4 regions of the Paenibacillus sp. FSL E2-0177 genome follow, and region 1 is predicted to be linked to each of the others. Evidence: riboswitches for the same ligand, from Rfam matches in the RefSeq annotation. Region 1 holds a riboswitch; each other region holds the start of a gene.
The links. Region 1 has a riboswitch for cobalamin ahead of MHI25_RS02410 (anaerobic ribonucleoside triphosphate reductase). Riboswitches for the same ligand answer to the same signal wherever they lie in the genome.
Positions count from the first base shown of each region.

Region 2: it holds a riboswitch for cobalamin, as region 1 does, so the genes downstream of both, MHI25_RS04950 (DUF4430 domain-containing protein) here and MHI25_RS02410 (anaerobic ribonucleoside triphosphate reductase) in region 1, are expected to answer to the same signal.
Region 3: it holds a riboswitch for cobalamin, as region 1 does, so the genes downstream of both, MHI25_RS04290 (S-layer homology domain-containing protein) here and MHI25_RS02410 (anaerobic ribonucleoside triphosphate reductase) in region 1, are expected to answer to the same signal.
Region 4: it holds a riboswitch for cobalamin, as region 1 does, so the genes downstream of both, metE (5-methyltetrahydropteroyltriglutamate--homocysteine S-methyltransferase) here and MHI25_RS02410 (anaerobic ribonucleoside triphosphate reductase) in region 1, are expected to answer to the same signal.

Region 1 covers NZ_CP150307.1:550,713-555,394, forward strand. The annotation lists gene MHI25_RS02400 (ribonucleoside-diphosphate reductase subunit alpha) at 1-888, opposite strand, end outside; gene nrdG (anaerobic ribonucleoside-triphosphate reductase activating protein) at 944-1,459, opposite strand; gene MHI25_RS02410 (anaerobic ribonucleoside triphosphate reductase) at 1,456-3,441, opposite strand; cobalamin riboswitch at 3,683-3,918, opposite strand; gene MHI25_RS02415 (MTH1187 family thiamine-binding protein) at 4,297-4,605, shown strand.
Region 2 covers NZ_CP150307.1:1,121,284-1,125,965, forward strand. The annotation lists gene MHI25_RS04945 (glycosyltransferase) at 1-1,858, shown strand, start outside; cobalamin riboswitch at 1,987-2,190, shown strand; gene MHI25_RS04950 (DUF4430 domain-containing protein) at 2,360-4,682, shown strand, end outside.
Region 3 covers NZ_CP150307.1:952,967-957,648, forward strand. The annotation lists gene MHI25_RS04280 (transposase) at 1-6, shown strand, start outside; gene MHI25_RS04285 (cellulase family glycosylhydrolase) at 76-1,797, opposite strand; cobalamin riboswitch at 2,139-2,340, shown strand; gene MHI25_RS04290 (S-layer homology domain-containing protein) at 2,503-4,682, shown strand, end outside.
Region 4 covers NZ_CP150307.1:5,047,688-5,052,369, reverse strand. The annotation lists gene MHI25_RS22650 (undecaprenyl-diphosphate phosphatase) at 1-244, shown strand, start outside; cobalamin riboswitch at 344-550, shown strand; gene metE (5-methyltetrahydropteroyltriglutamate--homocysteine S-methyltransferase) at 705-3,008, shown strand; gene MHI25_RS22640 (DUF1540 domain-containing protein) at 3,155-3,307, opposite strand; gene MHI25_RS22635 (DUF4349 domain-containing protein) at 3,736-4,682, shown strand, end outside.

The DNA of each region.
Region 1 (4,682 bases):
TGCTGTATTGTTCAACTGGCGAATCCAAGGGATTACGCCGGAGCTTGTGTTCTTGTGGCCACGGATATCCGAACCACGTGCTCGTACTTTTCCAAGGTAAACGCCGATGCCGCCACCCATTTTGCTTAGACGTGCTACGTCTGTATTGGAGTCAAAGATACCCTCTAGGGAATCGTCTACAGTATCAATAAAGCAGCTGGATAGTTGTCCAGCGACCTTTTTGCCGGCATTGGACATTGTAGGTGTAGCAGCAGTCATATAGATGTTGCTCATAGCCCAATAAGCTTCTTTTACAAGCTCAAGACGTTTCTCAGCTGGCTCACGGTGCATCAGGTACATAGCAATAATCATATAACGTTCTTGTGGAAGCTCCATTACACGGCCGTCAAAATCATGCGCCAAATAACGGTCGGATAGCGTAAGTAGACCGATATAGTCAAACAAAAGGTCGCGTGTATAATCGATACACCCGCCTAGTTCGATAATTTGTTCTTTGGTGTAATGACTTAGAAGTTCTTCGCGATAGATTCCTTTTTTCACGAGATCCGTAATTAGTGGATACAATTCACCGTAAGGCTCTTCTGGATAAGCTTTGTAGCGGCGATGAACGGCAGCTTTTTTATAAAGGGTAGTCAGAAGGGCGCGGGCAGCTGCGAACTTCCAGTTAGGCTCTTCTTTTGTTACAAGCTCTAGAGCGCTCATGGTGAAGGCATTGCTGATTTCTTCTCCGCTTACCGAGTCACGACGCAGTTTGGAATTCACTCCACGCAGCAAAGTTTCTTTATTTAGTTGATCGAGACCTTCCAGAATACGGTCAGCGTAGACGGAGAGACGGTTCTCATCAAAAGCCAGTTGGCGATTATCCGGTTTTACTACGAATTGCGGCATAGTTAGTTCATCCCTTCTTATTTCAAATTAATTTTCAATATCAAAAATTGATATATTATAGCGCAGCAGGCTGCCACAGAAAGACCTCCGAGCCGTTCATGCTGGCCGGAATGTCGATAATGCGTTGGTTGGAGCTTCCCCGGTAGAGAAGCGTAGTATCTTTCAGTTCTTCTACAAATCTTCCATCTATTAACACCTGACACTGTTTAAGTAGATTCCACTCCGGCGTACCGGGAAGGGCTGTAAGTTCTTCGTACGTATAACCACTGTAAATCCAGATTGAGAAACCTGGCAGTACAGCGCGAAGCTCATGAATGAACCCCAGCAACTCTTCTGCTGAGAAAAAAGGATCGCCGCCTGCCAGTGTCAGACCATCCAGCAAAGGGTTAGCGGCGATTTCTGCAATGATTTCATGTTGTCGTTCTAAGGTGAAGACTTCTCCATATTTAAAGTTCCATGTCTCGGGATTAAAACATCCCGGGCAACGATGGCGGCAGCCGCTGAGAAAGAGGACGGCCCGCATGCCCTCTCCCTCGTTAATCGACTCCGGATAGTAACCGCAAATATTCATAGATGCTTAACGCGATCCCGTACTTCAGCTTGTTTGGCGGCATTAAAGCGGGTCTGATAGTCGCCGGTTAAATAACCTGTAACTCTGCGCAAACGGCGGATGTGCACGTCATTCTCATGTGCGTTGCAGGAAGGACAGTTTGTCCCAATTACGCCTTCGTATCCACAGCTGGAGCAGCGGTCAATCGGATGGTTAATGCTGAAATAACTGACCTGTTGTTCGAGCGCATATTTAATGATTTTGATAAAAGCCGATGGGTTGTTGCGGGCATTGCCGTTTAATTCGACATAAGAAATAGCCCCGGCATTGCAATATTCATGGAAAGGAGCTTCCAAGCTGATCTTCTGAGCAGCACCCAGATCGAAGTATACAGGGATGTGAAAAGAGTTCGTATAATATTCACGGTCGGTTACGCCCGGAATGGAACCCAGTACCTTGCGGTCAACTTTGGTGAATTTACCGGACAAACCTTCTGCTGGAGTTGCGAACAGGGTGATGTTAAGATCCAGTTCCTCACTTTTCCGATCGCAATAGTCCCGCATATGACGCACGACAGCCAGCGCCTTGGCATGAACTTCCATATCCTCGCCATGGTGTTTGCCGTACATAGCTTTCATACATTCCGCCATACCGATGAAGCCAAGAGACAGACTGCCATGCTTCAGCAGATCGCCTACAGTGTCATCAGGTGCAAGATGTTCGCCGCCTTCCCAGACGCCTTCTCGCATCATGAAATCGGAAGCTTTAGCTTTTTGTGCGGTTTGGATGTGGAAGCGATGAAGAAGTCCTTCCAGCGCAATATCCATGTAATGATTTAGATCTTCATAGAAGCCAGCTTCGTCTGCGATGGTACGTCTGCCTGTTACTGTGCCGTGTGCCAGACCTAGCCGAACCAGATTCAGTGTATTAAAGGAAAGGTTGCCCTTCCCAGAGCAATGATTACGCCCAAAACGGTCACCGAGCACTCGGGTTCGGCAGCCCATTGTAGCGAACTCCGTATCAGGATCACTTGGATCATAATACTGCAAGTTGAGCGGAGCGTCCAGATTAGCGAAGTTTGGATATAGTCTGCGCGCAGAACATTCAGCCGCTTTTAGGAACAGTTCATAGTTAGGATCGCCTTGCTGTTGATTGATTCCTTGCTTGCATTTGAAGATTTGAATCGGGAACACTGGTGTTTCTCCGCTGCCAAGTCCGTTCATAGTTGCGGTTAGCAGAGAACTGATCACAAGCTGACCTTCTGGTGAAGTACAAGTACCGTAGTTGATGCTGGTAAACGGTATTTGTCCACCGGATCGGCTGGACATGGTATTCAGATTATGTACCATACTTTCAGCCGCTTGCAGAGTTTCGATTTCGGTTTCCTTTAGTGCAAAACGGAACGCTCTTGGATATAACTCCGCCAGATCGGTCCGGCTCATCGTAATCTCGCCCAAAGATTCATCAGCTTGTCCTTCTTCAAAATAATCCAGACCCTTGCGGAACAGCTTGGCGAAGGATTTGGTTACATAAGGTGCCAGATCATAGTCGAGTTTATTGGCGGATACACCACCATATTGAGCATTTTGCTGGGATTGGAAAATAATCGCTACCAGAGACATAGCTGTCATTATTGAGTTCGGAGGACGAACGCTGCCGTTGCCGGTATTGAAACCTTCACGGAGAAGTTTATCAAACGGGATAAAAATACAGTTCGTCGTTCCAATCGCGTATTGATCCAGATCATGCACATAGACGACATTGTCATCAATAGCCTGCACTAGCTGTGGCGGCATCGTAAAATTGCGGGCGTACCATTTTGAATATTCACTGCCGAACTTGCTCATTTTACCGGAGAAACTCTCTCCATTCAAATTGGCATTCTCGCGCAATAGGTCCATATCCCGACTGTCGATAATATCCCGGCCTAAATCAATGAGCTCTTCTAAAAGAACTTCCCGTGCATTTTCTACTCCATTAAATTGTCTCTCCAACAACGTCATTGTACAGCTCTCCTCTCAGTATAAAAGAAAAACATCTATCATCAAATCCATATATCCATAAGAAGTTGGACTGCTATAAGCAGTCGTATATTTGTTCAGATTACATAAAAAAAGCATCCCCTACCCGAGGATGGCAGAAAATGCCCGATGCGTTATGTAAATATCCACACGGATATTTGCAGAGGTCTCTACGTAGATGACCGCATGCGGACACCATCCCTGTTCCTCGCAGGCATCAATAGTTGGTGTCGTCGAAACAGGTAGGTCTCCTGGCTTCCGTGGGATCTCTCGGCGCCTTCCCAAGGGTGTTCCTAACCCTCAGTGGCATTTGCCGGGAGATGTGGATTCTCAAGCTTCCCAGAAGCTTGAGAAGGCCATCCGGTTACAGTGGCGGGACCGCAGCGGATTCTCACCGCGCTTCCCTATTAAGCTCTAAATCCGGTTAAGGATCAAAGCGCCTGTCTCCACTATATTTTGTTGTCGTTAGATAAAAATAACCCAAGATGTTGTGTTTGTAAACAGTTTTTTAGAAAACCCGCGCGGGGAGCGGGTTCTTTAAAAGTACTCCACAAATGATCCACAGGCTGTCCATAAGTAATCCACAATTGATCCACAGGGAGATGCGAAATGATTCATAAATTGTCCGAAAAGATGCCACAAAGAGTCCATAAATATAGTGCAGATGACCCTAGAATTTGCTCATGAGAAAATACTCTTAGCCCAAAGTCATATTTTGGAGTAATCAGAAGAAATAGAAGAGATAAGGGAGGATAATCTTGCTTAGTTTGTGACAGAGCGGTGGAATTGTTACAATGGAAGGAGACAGCTACTATAAAATTTCGAGGAGGTATTCTCATGCCTATTGCTGAAGTTACAGTTATTCCAATTGGAACAGGCAGCACCAGTCTTAGCAGCTATGTTGCGGATATGCAGCGGGTGCTGAAGACAGTAGAAGGGATTACTTATGAACTTACGTCCATGGGGACGATCATCGAAGGGCCTCTGCAACGCATTTTTGCTGCGGTAGAAGCTTTGCATGAGTCTCCTTTTGACGCAGGTGCAGAACGTGTCTCTACCTCACTTAAAATAGACGACCGCCGCGATAAACCCTCTACTAGCCGTGGAAAGTTAGAGTCTGTGGAGCGTAAGCTACAGGTGGATTAGCAGTTTAGAAGGGCGGAAAACAGGGAGAAATAGGCTTGCGTTTCTGGCTGAAAGTTGTATAATATTTTTTGTTTGAC
Region 2 (4,682 bases), 570 kb from region 1:
GCAAAGAAATGTGCCAGATCCGGCGATTATGGAATGCTTTAAAGAGTATTTTGTACTTAAGGATCACAATTACAGGGTCAGAATCGTGGATTATTTCATTAATGGGATGCTTCATAGTGTGGAAGCGGGCCGCAAGGATATTTTGAGTGCTGCTTACGGGATCATTGAGAGTAATGATGAGTTAAGTGCAGCTTACTTCCAGCGCGTGATGTCTGAAACTTATTTCCGTAAGCAGCTACTTGAGCCTTATATGGAATCAAGACTAGCTGCGGCGTCCAGATCTGCGGATATTCTGAGCTTTGTGCTCCATTGGGGGCGGTTCCTGCCAGTGGCGTTAGAGCAGTCTTTTGCTCAAAATGCTGTGAAGGATTATTTGCTAGAAAAGCTCCAGCTGGAGCATGATCCGGTGGCTTCTGTGGCGGAAATTCATGAAATTGTAGATAAGGCAGAAAAAGATCGCCGCAAAGGAACAGGAGTTGCTCCTAAGGCACTCTCCCTAATGCAGGATCTTGCTGCTTCAGCAGATAGATTCTTACTGAACCGCTTATCGCTTTCTGATATGACGCAGGAGGAGCTTCTGGAGGTAGTTTTTTTACGGTATGGTAATGTTGTCGATTGGCAGCCGCCACTGGATAGGATTAGCAAGCAGAAAGAGAATGCGCTGCGTGCCGCTTACCGCTGGTTTGGTGAAGAGAAGCCGAATGAGGAGATTTTTACAGGATTGTCTCCGCAGGAACTAGACGATGTGCAGCTACTGGGTCGTCGTTTGCTAAAAGAGGCGCGTGTTCTGGAACCCTTTGAACGGCTTCCGCTAGCCTTTTACTACACAACTCAGCGTGAAGGGGGTCCGCTGGATTACGATGCGCTTCTGGAGCTGTTAAAGCGTAAAGCCGGTTCCGACAAAGAAATCATCTATCGGTTTTTTGCTTGGTCGCAAGGCAATCCTTTATTTACGGTTTCGAATAAAAAGCTGCAACCGGGTTACCGTAAGGCGATTCTGAAGTATTTCCTGAGCAGTGATCGTGAAGCGTTCAAGAATCGGGAATTCCGAAAGAACTATGTCGCGGCAGCTCGGCCTGCTCTGCAAAATGTGTACAATGAAGCCCGTTCCCAACTGGCTTCCCCGCTGGCGCGCTGGATCAGCCGCAGCCGATTTCGACTCTTAATCTCCGGCTCCATTACGGGTATTCTGGTGATTATTGCAATTATCGTATTCAGTATGCTGCGTCCGGATGATACGAAGACGGCTCTGCCGGGGACAAGCCCTGAGCCGACCCCTGTTCAGAGTGCAGGCAATATGCTGCCTCCAGCTTCAGTATACTTGAAGGATCAGAGCGTCGAAGGAGATAAGGGGAGCAGCATATTGGTGTTCACCTTCGCAAGTGCAGATGACTGTGTGCAGTTTCAACCGACTGAGATTAGTTTAATGTCTTCGTCTACAGAGATAGATAAAAGCTTTAAGGTCGCTGCCACGAATGGCACTTGTCCAGTGCCGTTAACGGATGGGACGGATGAGGGAAACACCGCTGACGAGTCAGATACCGCTGGCACTACTGGAGGAACAGCAGAAGGTGCAGATGCTACTAATGCTGTAGCTGATGCATCTCCGTCTCCTACGCCTTCCTCTGATACTGAGGACAGCACTGGGTTGCCTTCCGCAACAGCTGTGACTGAAGGTGAACAACCTTCCTATCAGGTTGAGGTTACATTGGAGCCTGGAGTGACAATTCTAGAGAAAAGTATGATCAAAGCCGGAAGATTTACACTGATCGTAGATCCCGACCCTAATATTCCACCAGCTTCTGATTCAAGTGCTGAACCCTCCCCGACTGCAAGTCCGGAAGGAACAGCAGAATAACAAGCTTTCTGAACAGCAATACCTACCGGGAGGTGGTATATTGCTGTTCATTTTTTTTGCTGCCCATACTTAGCTTTTCTATAGACATGCTATGTATTAATAGATATGATTATGGATGTCAAAATAAGATACTACATACTGGAAAAGGTGCAGACTCTATCAATCTAGTCGTCTGCTTAAAAGGGAAGTCCGGTGCAAGAGTCCGGCGCGGTCCCGCCACTGTATGTGCGGAGCGTTTCTTCTATAAGCCACTGCCCCGAAGGTAGGGTGGGAAGGTGAAGAACAGCGATGAAGCATTAGCCAGGAGACCTGCCTTTTTCGTGAGCGTTTCTATTCTTCGTGGGGTAAGAATGTGGAACATATACAGATGGACTGTTGGCAGGAAGCAAGCGCCGCAGCCTCAATTTGTAATCTTCCCTGACCGCCCTCCAAAGGGGCGGTCTTTATGTTATGCGTCTTATTCCCGGCAGTACCCATTCTTATACAGAAAGAGGTTAAACAATGAAGAAAATCATGTCTTCCAAGTTTGTAGCACTTGGGCTGGCCTTATTCATGGTCATTTCAATTCTAGGAACATCTCTTGCTCCGGAGGGACAAATATTTGCAGAAGCGAGCGCTGGCTCCGGTCTGGAGGCAACTGCTGCGGAGCGGATTAATGTTGCGGATGCGACTTATGCGGCTGCAGAATATCTCTTGAAAGGTGGCGTGCAATCGGATTGGCAAGCCATTGGATTAGCGCAAGCAGGGTACAAGCTGCCAGCTAGTTACCATTCAGAGCTTGAGAAAAAAGTAAAGGATGCAGCTGGAAATTTCGCCAATGTAACCGATTATGCTCGAATCGTGCTCGCAGTGAGAGCGATTGGTGCAGATCCTACTAGCTTTGCTGGTAACGGAACGACTCCTGGCTATAATCTGATTGAGAAAATTTATAATAACAGCAAGCTCAGTGAACAGACGCTTAATAATCCGGTATATGCTTTACTTGCGCTGGATTCTGGTAAATATAATATCCCAAGTGACGCGAAATGGACGGCGGATAAGCTCCTTACGGAGATTCTCTCCAAACAGAATCCGGATGGGGGCTTTGCACTAACCTCAGGCGCAAGTGAGCCTGATATGACAGCGATAACCTTGACGGCTCTGGCGGCACATAAAAATAATCCCGAAGCCTACTTAGCAGGGCTACAAGCCGTAGCCTGGTTATCCGCAGCTCAAGATAGCCATGGGGGTTACGGTGACAGTGCTGAAAGTAGCGCACAAGCAATCCTTGGACTCACATCCTTCGGAGTTGATCCTAGTGGATTAGAATACACCAAAAACAAAGTGGATCTAATGGAGAACCTGCTTAGCTATCGTCTAGCTGATGGTAGCTTCACCCATAGCCGTGGTGGAAGCAGTAATGTTCTGGCGACAGAGCAAGGGCTTCAGGCGCTGGTTGCCTATAATTTGCTGTATAAAGGAAGCAACAGTAAGCTATACGATTTTTCCAAATCCTCCATTCAGAGCTCACTCATCTACGCTCCAGTAACGATTGAGGGACCACAGGCCACGTTGGCACAAGGGTACGCCTATGCTGGCAACGCACTTGGAGCGTTAGAGAAGCTGGCGCTTCAAACGAACTTGCCGATCACGAATCCTTCGGGCAGTTATGTGACTGGCATCGGAAGTATTGCTGCTGGAAGCTTTGGTGGTTATGACGGATGGATGTATGTTGTATCGCGTGACGGAAAATGGATTAATCCCGATGTAGGCATGAGTGATTTTGTACTTAAAGATTCAGATCAGGTACTGGTTTATTATGCCGGAGACGACACTAAGCTTGTGGATTCCGTTACGCTTTCCAAAGCAAATCTTAAAGAGGGCGATTCTTTTACCGTCACTGTAACTAGTAAGACGTGGAAATGGGACGCTGCTACGAATACTTCCTCTCCTGTAACTGCAAAAGCTGCGGGTGTTCAGGTCCAAATTGGAGCTCACAAGGTAACGACGAATGCTAAAGGTGAGGCCGTATTCTCAGGAAATATGCCCGCAGGTGACTATACACTGACTGTAACTGGCTACCGTGAAGGTAAAGCCCCAACGATTGCTAAATATACAAAAGCTCTAAAGGTGATTTCTAAGAATGTAACAGCTTCGCTTACCGTTGAAGGCCCGGAAGGGTTGATTAGTGAGGGGACTTTAAAAGCCTCCAATGCCCTTGAAGCGTTGCAACAACTAGGGTCTACCGATGATTTTAAAGTAGATATCACCAAATCGTCTTATGGCAACTTTGTATCAGGTATCCATGGAGTTTCGCAAGGTACTTACGACGGATGGTGGAGCTTCGTGGTATCACGCGGCGGGGAGTGGATATATCCAAGTGTGGGTATGGATGCGTTCGAACTACAGGAATCCGATCGTGTACTTGTCTATTATGCAGGAGAAAATACACAGGTTGTAGATGCTGTGGTGCTTACCCCATCACAGCCAAAAGCTAATGAAGCTTTTACTGTAAAGGTTTCACAGAAAAAGTGGGTGTGGAATCAGGAAAGCTTAACTTCTGATCCGGTTACCTCACCAGCTGCAGGTGTGCAGGTTTCGATTGGTGATAAGAAGGTAATCACGAATGAACAAGGTGTGGCTGTTGTTGATGGGGGTCTCCCAGCAAATAGCTATACAATAACTGTTACCGGTTATTCTAAAGATAGCGTACCGAGCGTAGCGCGTTATACTCAGTCTCTGACTGTCGGATCGTCTGTTATTGCTCCAGCAAAAGCTACCGCTACCCTCTCAGTGATTGGAGATAGCCGGAAAGGAACCATCCTAGCCAGTACAACAGTAGCTC
Region 3 (4,682 bases), 400 kb from region 1:
ATGTGATCGGTGCAATACAAATAGGGATGTTCCTGCGAAGGACACCCCTATTTGTGTTGTTAACAGGACGGGGGGTTAAGAGGACTTTCCTACAACGTTTGTTCCGCTCTTCGTGATCTTGTAGGTGATGATATCACCATTCCAGAAGTGGAACTTCAGGATTACCTCGCCGTCTTTAACATCTTTAAAGAACGCGGGAAGCAGCTTGATTTCTTTAGTGTTATAAGAAGGTGAGAAGGTATTGCCGAATTCCTTAAATGGAGTCCAGTCCTGCGGACCTGCATTGCCACCAGCGGTATATACAGCTTCCATTGTGGCAAGCTGGTTACCATTAAAGGTGGTCGGAATGGCAAAGGATTCAGTCGTGCCTTTTGCATCGCTTAATTTAGCTGTGTCATACACAATCACCTTAAGTCTCCACGCAACACCCTTGTTGAATTTCAGAGTCAGCACGGCATTTTCACCGTATTTTTGGGAAGCTGTGAGCTTTTTAAGTTGGCTGGCTTTGAGGATGAGCTCCTCACCATTTAAGGTGTAATCTTTACCTTTGGTCAGATACTTTCCGTTGGCACTAATGGTGGTTAGCTTATTTCCGTTCAGGTTCAGCTTAACCTTGGTATCTTTGATTTGTGCACCTTTTTTTAGGTAGACCAAATCGCTTTCGGTGCTGGAGGAACGCTCCTTCAGACCAGACATTAATACATTGTGGAGTTCAGGATCAGACCACTTATAAGTTTTACGGTTGAAATGCTGCCCGTTATCCCAGAGCATGGAAGTCATTTTCTTTTCTTTCAAATAATAAGTCAGATACTCAAAGAATTTAAGCTTCTCGCCCTGTTCAATCACACCCGTGTCTTTATCGAAACCTAATAAACCAAATTCGCCGACGATGACAGGGATGCCTTTAGCTACAAATGTATTGTAAACGTTATCAAAAGTTTGAGTGATATCGTTTTTTGTATCTTTTTCAAACGTGGTGTAGCCGGCAATGTTCACACTAAAAGGCCAGAAGCCATAGAAGTGAACGGTCGCAATAATATTTGGATCGTTCAGAGCCGTAATCGTCTTATAGAGATGATCCATTCTTGTTTGCGTAGGTGAAGACTCTAATGAAGGTAATACAAGTGGGCGGAGGTCGTTTTTCCCACCGGATTTCCGCACGATTTGATAGAAAGAGTTATTAAGTTCAGTAAGCATTTGCTCCATTTTTGCTTCGTCTGTGCTTCCACCATCGGTGAACCGAGGCTCATTTATGCTCTCGAACATCAGCTTATCGGATTTGTCCTTGAAGCGATCGGCAATTTGAGTCCAGGCTGCATCATAACGCGCCAGCGTTTCATCGTGTTTTTCTTCCATATGGCTTACCCATAGCCAGGAATCATGATGGACATTAATCATGACATAAAGCTTGGCGTCCAGTGCCCAGCCGACAACTTCTTCCACACGGTCGAGGTAGGCCTTTTCTAGGGTATAGTCTGGTGCCGCACCCATGTGAGTATCCCAGGTCACAGGAATCCGAATGCTTTTATAGCCTTGAGCGGCGATCTTTTTAATAAGATCTTGGGTCACACGTGGATTGCCCCAGGAGGTTTCATCCTCACCTGTAGCATCTAAAGTATTGCCAAGGTTCCATCCGGGCTGCATTTCGTCTACATAGGATTGGATCTTACTCTTTGGCGCTGCCTTAGCTTGTTGCTCGTCCTTAGTTGCAGCTGCGGCCATGGATGAGAACAGAGAGAGCAGAAGAGCGGTGACAAGTGTCAATGATAAGAAGGATTTCTGGATTCGCGTAGTCATTGAATTCTCCTTTGTGAGATAAATTTAGGATGCTTGGACCTGGCTTTGACGCTGTACTCGGTGGTTAGATGAACACAAACACCTCCAGTTTTATTTTGTAAACGCTTTCTGAATATACCCTAACATAGAATACACTTAGCGAGTACCTTACTAATTTGTGGTAAATTCATATAAGAATTAGTGATTTAAATTAATTTACCCCACAGTTGGATAAAGAAATTATTTGAATAACCCTACTCGTAGAAATTGGTTATTCAATAGGATTATCTCTAGCTGCCCGTTATACAAAAAAGAAATATAACATGACAAAAGCATATATATTAGATATGATGAAGCATGAAAATTTAAAATTAGAAATAGGTGCCAACTATGAATGTTGCGGAAGTACAATCATAGATTGGTTAAATGGAAAGCGGGTGTGAATCCCGCGCGGTCCCGCCGCTGTGAAAGAGGAGTCCTTGCAAAATGCCACTGGGAAACTGGGAAGGCAGCAAGGGTGATGATACTTGAGCCAGAATATCTGCCTTTTTCTGTTACACCATCAAACTCTACGATCGATAGAGAGGTGCTTGAATAGTGTTTGCCAGCTATTATTGTGGTTCACTATCTTAACCTCTTGACGTTTATGTTGAGTGGTTTTTTTGTGGTTATGAGAAAGTTTATTCTGTTTTTTATCATAGGTATGAAGGGAAGGGTTATGGAAAAATGAAGAAAAATAAGTTTTTAGCGTGGTTACTTATTGTAGCTGTATTTATTACGACATTCTCTACAAGTGTAATCCCGGCTCAAGCAGATGGAGCAAGCTCTACCCTTAAAGGGTATGTATCTGTATCCGTGGAGAAATTCACCTTAGGCCAAGGGTATATTAAGGAACCTATTAAAGTTCCGATTTATGAAGGCGATAATGGCGCATCTTTAATAACACGTGCGCTAGGTGATGGGAATTATAGATATTTAGGAAATATAGATAGTGGTTTTTATTTATCAGAAGTTAAAGATAGTGGCAGAAGCGAAGTCAATATTCCACAATATATTTTAGATATGATTTCAGCCGATGGGAATACAGTCGGCACTAAAGCAGACTCAGAGTGGTTAAGTCAGTTTGACTACACCTCCATGTCGGGTTGGATGTATGCAGTAAATAATGTGTTTCCTCCGTTTGGGATGACCGATTATAAGCCTCAAGACGGTGACATCATTCGAACTCAGTTCACCACTTATGGCTATGGTTCTGATCTTGGCGGCTGGGGGGAAATCCCAGTTCAACTTGCCAATAAGGATGCTTTAACTGCGGAAATCGCCGAGATTAACAGTGCCCCTAATAAAGAAACTATTTTGGACAGACCAGTAGTGCAATCGGCAGTTTATGAAGCCTATTCCGTGCTCGAAAACATGGCAAGCTCTCAAATAAGTGTAGATCATGCGCTTGTCGGTCTTAATAATGCATTAGACATAGAACCCCCTGTTATTACAGTAAGTGGCATACAAGATAAACAGGAAGTATCCAATAAAGAAATAAGCTTCAAAGTAGCTGTCACAGACAATGTATATAGTGACATTACTCCAGAAGTGAAGCTGAATGGAGTTACTTTATCACCTGCAAATGGGGAGTACAAAGCTACTCTGAATTCAGGCAGTAATGCAATTACTGTAACGGCTCTTGACGGAGCTGGAAACAAAACAAATGTAACTTATCAGGTTACTTACAAACTGGAAACTACAGTTGCCGTCAAACAACAGTTAGATAAAAACCTTGCTTATATTTTAAATACTGTAAAGAATCCAACGTTTGGAACTGGCAGTGGAGAATGGTCAATCCTTTCTCTGGCCCGGGCGAACTATACAGTACCTAACGGTTATTACGATCTTTATTACAACAATGTAGCAACGAAAATAGCATCAATCATTAAAGAGGATGGAAAACTCGACGCCAATAAAAGCACAGAGAATTCCAGAGCAATATTAGGACTTACCTCTATCGGAAAAGATATCACAAATGTTGCGGGATATGATCTGAGAAAAGCACTCGCTGATTATCAATATATCCAAAAGCAAGGCAATAATGGTCCGATTTTTGCTCTGATTGCGCTAGATAGCCATAACTATGAGATTCCTGTAGTTGATGGAGTTACAGAACAGACCACAAGAGAAAAACTAGTTCAGTATATTTTAGATAAAGAGGTTAAAAAAGGTACAGCAGAAGCTGGTGGCTGGGCATTAGGCGTAACTAAAGCCGATGTCGATATGACTGCGATGGCGATGCAAGCTCTTGCACCTTATTATGCATCCCGTGATGATGTAAAAGCCGCCGTGGATCGGGCCATCCAATGGCTGTCCGATAACCAAAACAATCAAGGCGGATTTACAAGCTGGGGAAGCACTAGCAGCGAGAGTATCTCGCAGGTAATTGTAGCCTTAACTGGTGTAGGCGTAGATCCGCACACGGACGCTAGATTTGTTAAAAGTGGAAATTCGCTTATTGATGCATTACTTAGCTTTGCTGCACCTGAGGGTGGATTTAAGCATATCCTCACAGGCAAAGTAGACAATATGGCAACGGACCAAGGTACGTATGCACTTGTGTCCTATGATCGTCTGATCAATCATAGCAACCGTCTCTTTGATATGAATGATGTGCAACTGGAACAACCAGAAGAACCGGGGCCTGGGCAACCAGAGGGTCCGAAAGAACTTCCGTTACCTTCTGGGGAGAACCCGAAAGTTGAAATCCCAAATGACGCTAATGATTATATCGTTCCGATCAGCACTGGAGATAGCAACAAAGAAATCACAGTAGCTATTTCGGAAGAAAATCAATCGAAGGTTAGTGTCAATTTACCAAGTAACAGCGACCTTCCTCAGATAGAGGCCATAAAAGGTAACGT
Region 4 (4,682 bases), 2.4 Mb from region 1:
TGATTTTACGTTTATTATGGCAGTACCCATCATGGCAGGTGCCAGTCTGTTGTCACTGATGAAAAACTGGCAATATTTCACCATGGATGCATTGCCGTTTTTTATCGCAGGCTTTATTAGTGCCTTCCTATTTGCGCTGTTATCGATGCGATTCTTCTTAAAACTGATCAATCGTATCAAGCTCTTACCGTTTGCTATATACCGTATAATTCTTGCTGCTGTAGTATATTTCGTATTTTTCTAAGTCCGTTATAAGGAATCGATATAACAGAAGCCCCAGTAATCTATTGCAGATTGCTGGGGCTTTCACGTATGATGACATCAGATTAAGACACTCAAATGATGAATGATATCGGAGACAGGTGCTGACCGGAAAATAGTAATTCGGTAGGCTTAATAGGGAAATTCGGTTCGAAGCCGATGCGGTCCCGCCACTGTAACGGAAGAATCTCGAGCAACAGAGGTCACTGGCAATTTACTACTGCTGGGAAGACTGCTCAAGATGTTGACGCCGCTAGCCAGGAGACCTGCCTGTTTCAACAGCACTGCTTCACCTACGGAAGATAGGGAGGTGTTAGACGTTAACCATGGGTATATCATGGGCGTCTTTCCCTTTGACTTTTTTAGGGAAGGGCGCTCTTTTTTATAGGAAAGCAAGTAGCTTTGGAGTTTGAAATAAGAGATGGAAGAGGGAGTGTATCGAGATGACGAATAAAGTAAAAGTAAGCAATCTTGGATATCCGAGAATCGGAAAGAACCGCGAGTGGAAAAAGACACTGGAAGCCTACTGGCAGGGGAAAATAAATGAGGAGCAATTCCGCTCCGAAATGGCAGCAATTCAGCTGCAGCATTTGAAGACCCAGCAAGAGGCAGGAATTGAGCTTATTCCGGTAAATGATTTTACTTTTTATGACCATGTGTTGGATACGGCTGTTATGTTTGGAATTGTACCTCCACGGTACACGTATGATGGCGGCGACATCGGGCTTGATCTTTATTTTGCAATGGCTCGTGGTAATGCTGAGGCTACTGCCTGTGAGATGACCAAATGGTTTAATACGAACTATCACTATATCGTTCCAGAGATCGGCACACAAACACCACGCTTGACTGAAAATAAACCTCTAGCGGCTTATCGTTTTGCTAAATCGCAGGCAGGGATTGAAGGTAAACCGGTACTTTTAGGTCTGTATACCTTCCTTAAGCTGTCCAAAGGTTACGCAGCGGCAGATATCGCCAAGATTGCTGCACGTTTTGTTCCAGTCTATGTTCAACTGCTACAGGAACTGAAGCAAGAAGGGGTAAGCTGGGTACAAATCGATGAGCCAGCGATTGTTACAGGCATAAGTAAAGAAGAATTAACACTGCTTAACTCGATATACACAGAAATTGCCGGCTCCGTGCCGGGCTTGAATATTATTTTACAGACGTATTTCGAAGCTGCTGAACCGTTGGAGGCACTGCTAGAGTTGCCTGTTCAAGGCTTGGGTCTTGACTTTGTGCACGATGGTGGAGCGAATCTGGCTTCTATCGAACGTCTTGGTTGGCCGAAGGACAAATGGCTGGGTGCCGGAATTATTGATGGACGGAACATCTGGCGTTCCGATTTAGACGCTAAGCTGCAACTGGTAGAAAAGCTCAGCGTTCATGTGCCGCTTGATCGTCTTATTCTTCAGCCTTCTTGCAGTCTGCTGCATGTCCCAGTCACCGTTCAAGGTGAGGTGAAGCTGAAGGCGACTGTTAAGAATGCGTTAGCTTTTGCCGATGAGAAGCTTGCAGAGCTTAGTCTGCTCGGAGCAGCCCTCGCAGATAAAGTAGAAGCTTCTAAAGCAGCGCTGGCCGCTAGTCGTGAAGCTATTGCAGCATTCCGCGCACTACCTGAGCGTGGCCGTAAGGATGTGGCGGAGCAAGTGCTTGCACTTGCAGCTTTGCCTGACCAACGCAGTTTGCCTTTTGCTGAACGCTTAAAGGTGCAGCAAGAGAAATGGCAGCTTCCACTTCTGCCAACCACTACAATTGGTAGCTTCCCGCAGACAGTAGAAGTGCGTCAGGCGAGATTGAAATGGCGTAAAGGGGTCTGGAATCAGGAGCGTTATGATGGATTTGTTCGTGAGCAGATCGCGGATGCAATTACCTTCCAAGAAAAGCTAGGTCTGGATGTTCTGGTCCACGGTGAGTTCGAGCGTACAGATATGGTGGAGTTTTTCGGAGAAAAGCTGGACGGATACTTGTTTACTAGTAATGGCTGGGTTCAATCCTACGGTTCCCGTTGCGTTAAGCCACCGGTGATCTACGCGGATGTTGCATTTATACAGCCTATGACTGTTAAAGAAAGTGTCTATGCACAATCGTTGACGAAGCTTCCGGTTAAAGGAATGTTGACGGGTCCTGTAACTATCCTCAATTGGTCATTTGTACGTGATGATCTCAGCCGGGAAGAGGTAGCCAATCAAATTGCTCTTGCCCTTCGCCATGAAGTAAAAGCGTTGGAAGATGCAGGCATCGAAATGATTCAAGTGGATGAGCCGGCTATACGTGAAGGACTTCCGCTTAAGGCAGAAGACCGTGAGCATTACCTGAACTGGGCAGTGAAGTCGTTCCGCGTTGCTACGAACCATGTGAAGGCTACGACACAAATTCATACGCATATGTGCTATAGCGAATTCAATGACATGATCGATTCCATATCGGCTATGGATGCTGATGTAATCTCCATTGAGACTTCACGTAGCCATGGGGAGCTGATTATCAGCTTTGAGGAGCAGGCCTATGATAAAGGAATCGGTCTTGGAGTGTATGACATCCATAGCCCGCGGGTTCCGGCTGTAGAAGAAATGACGGCGAATATCGATCGTGCGCTGCGGGTGCTGGACCCTGAACAGTTCTGGATTAATCCGGATTGCGGTCTGAAAACACGTGGCTGGCAGGAGACAGAGGATGCACTACGTAACATGGTAAGCGCTGCTGCTATTGCGAGGGAAAAGTCAGGGGTTATTGCATCAAAATAGACATAAATAAATTAGAGCCAGGGTAATTTACCCTGGCTTTTTAGTTCACTTATTTTTTTATAATCAGCTACTTGATAATAATTCTCAATCTTGTTAGAATGAAAAAGAAAAAGAAGGAACCGTGGAGGGTCCCTTCAGGCATTTACTTATTTACTTTCGAAAGTTTTGCAATCTGTTTCTTCTGCGCGTTTTGGTTCTTGGGAGCTGTGGAAAGCTACGAAGATCGATTCAGCGCTGCATTTGTTCTCTTCTGCCCAGTGGGTGCAGGAGTTAACTTCACAAACTACGTCTTTTGCCATGAGGGTTCACCTCCCCTTATAGTAATTGATAGTATCATTCAATGAACGGCTCTGTTCAGCAAGGTGGAGCTTGTCTCAACAAAGCCGTGTCACGCCCTCATTCATTATGAATAGAGGGTATTTGGCTTTTTTTACTAGGTTAGACGTGGTAATTGTACCAAATAATGAGTTTGTAAGCAAATGAGTTCTTTAACTTTCGGGTCACCCTCCCACATCAAAAATATGTCCAATAAGAGCCGCAGAAATGCGGCTTTTTGTGTATTCAACAAGAAAAACCAAAAGAAATTTACCGAAATTCCATATTCCAGTGCAACCTTCCAAGTTTTGGGGCGTTATAGAAATGAGAGACGGAAGAGATCTGTACAGAACATGACATTCCGTAACGTTACAATGCTAGGGATAACCACTACACTTTTGGAGGAATGAGAATGCGCAAATGGGGTCTGCATTACTTATGTTTATTAATTCTTGCGGTGGTATTGGCAGGTTGTGGCTCGGGTGATAACAATTCGGCGGCAGACAAATTAGCTGGTGACGGCGGAAATACGAGTAATTCTGCTGCAGCAACCACTGAGCAATCTTCGAAAGCTACATTAGCGGATAAGAGCACCTCAGCAGAAGCTGAGACAGCAGCGGGAGGCAACGAAGCCCCAGTTGAAAAAGGTTTGACATCAGAGAACACGGATCAAGGGAACGCGGGATTCACAGGCAGTGATGTCGTGGAAGGATTGAACAAGAAGCTAATCTATCATGCCAATCTGACTATGGAAGTAGAAGATTACGGTAAAGCTCAGACTGAAATCCGCAACATGGTAACGATGGCTAAAGGATATATTATAGAGTTTAACGAAAACATGTCGCAATATGAGCAAGGAGGGACGTTTATCCTTAAGGTGCCTGCCTCCGGGTTCTCTCCTTTTCTGAATAATTTGGAAAAAGTAAAACACGAATCGCTACAGCGCAGTATTCAAGGTCAGGATGTCTCGGAGGAGTATGTTGATCTGGAGTCGCGTCTAAAGGCAAAGCAGTTAATGGAAGCTCAATACACAGAGTTTATGAAAAAAGCAACGAAATCAAGTGATCTGGTCGCCTTTGCAAACGAGCTTGGTTCGATTCAAGAAACGATTGAGCAGATCAAAGGCAGAATGCGATATATAGATCAGAACGTATCCTTTTCAACGGTAGAGCTTAGAGTGTACCAGACGGATGAGAGCTTAGCCGTGAAGGAAAAGGCAGAGCAAGGTCCATTGCTAGAACGGGCATCGGATGCTTTAAAAGGAAGCCTGAACGCACTATCTGTTATGTTTCAGTGGATTTTTGTAATTCTTGCAGGCGCATTGCCGATTCTAATCGGTGCGGGCATTATTTTAGCCAT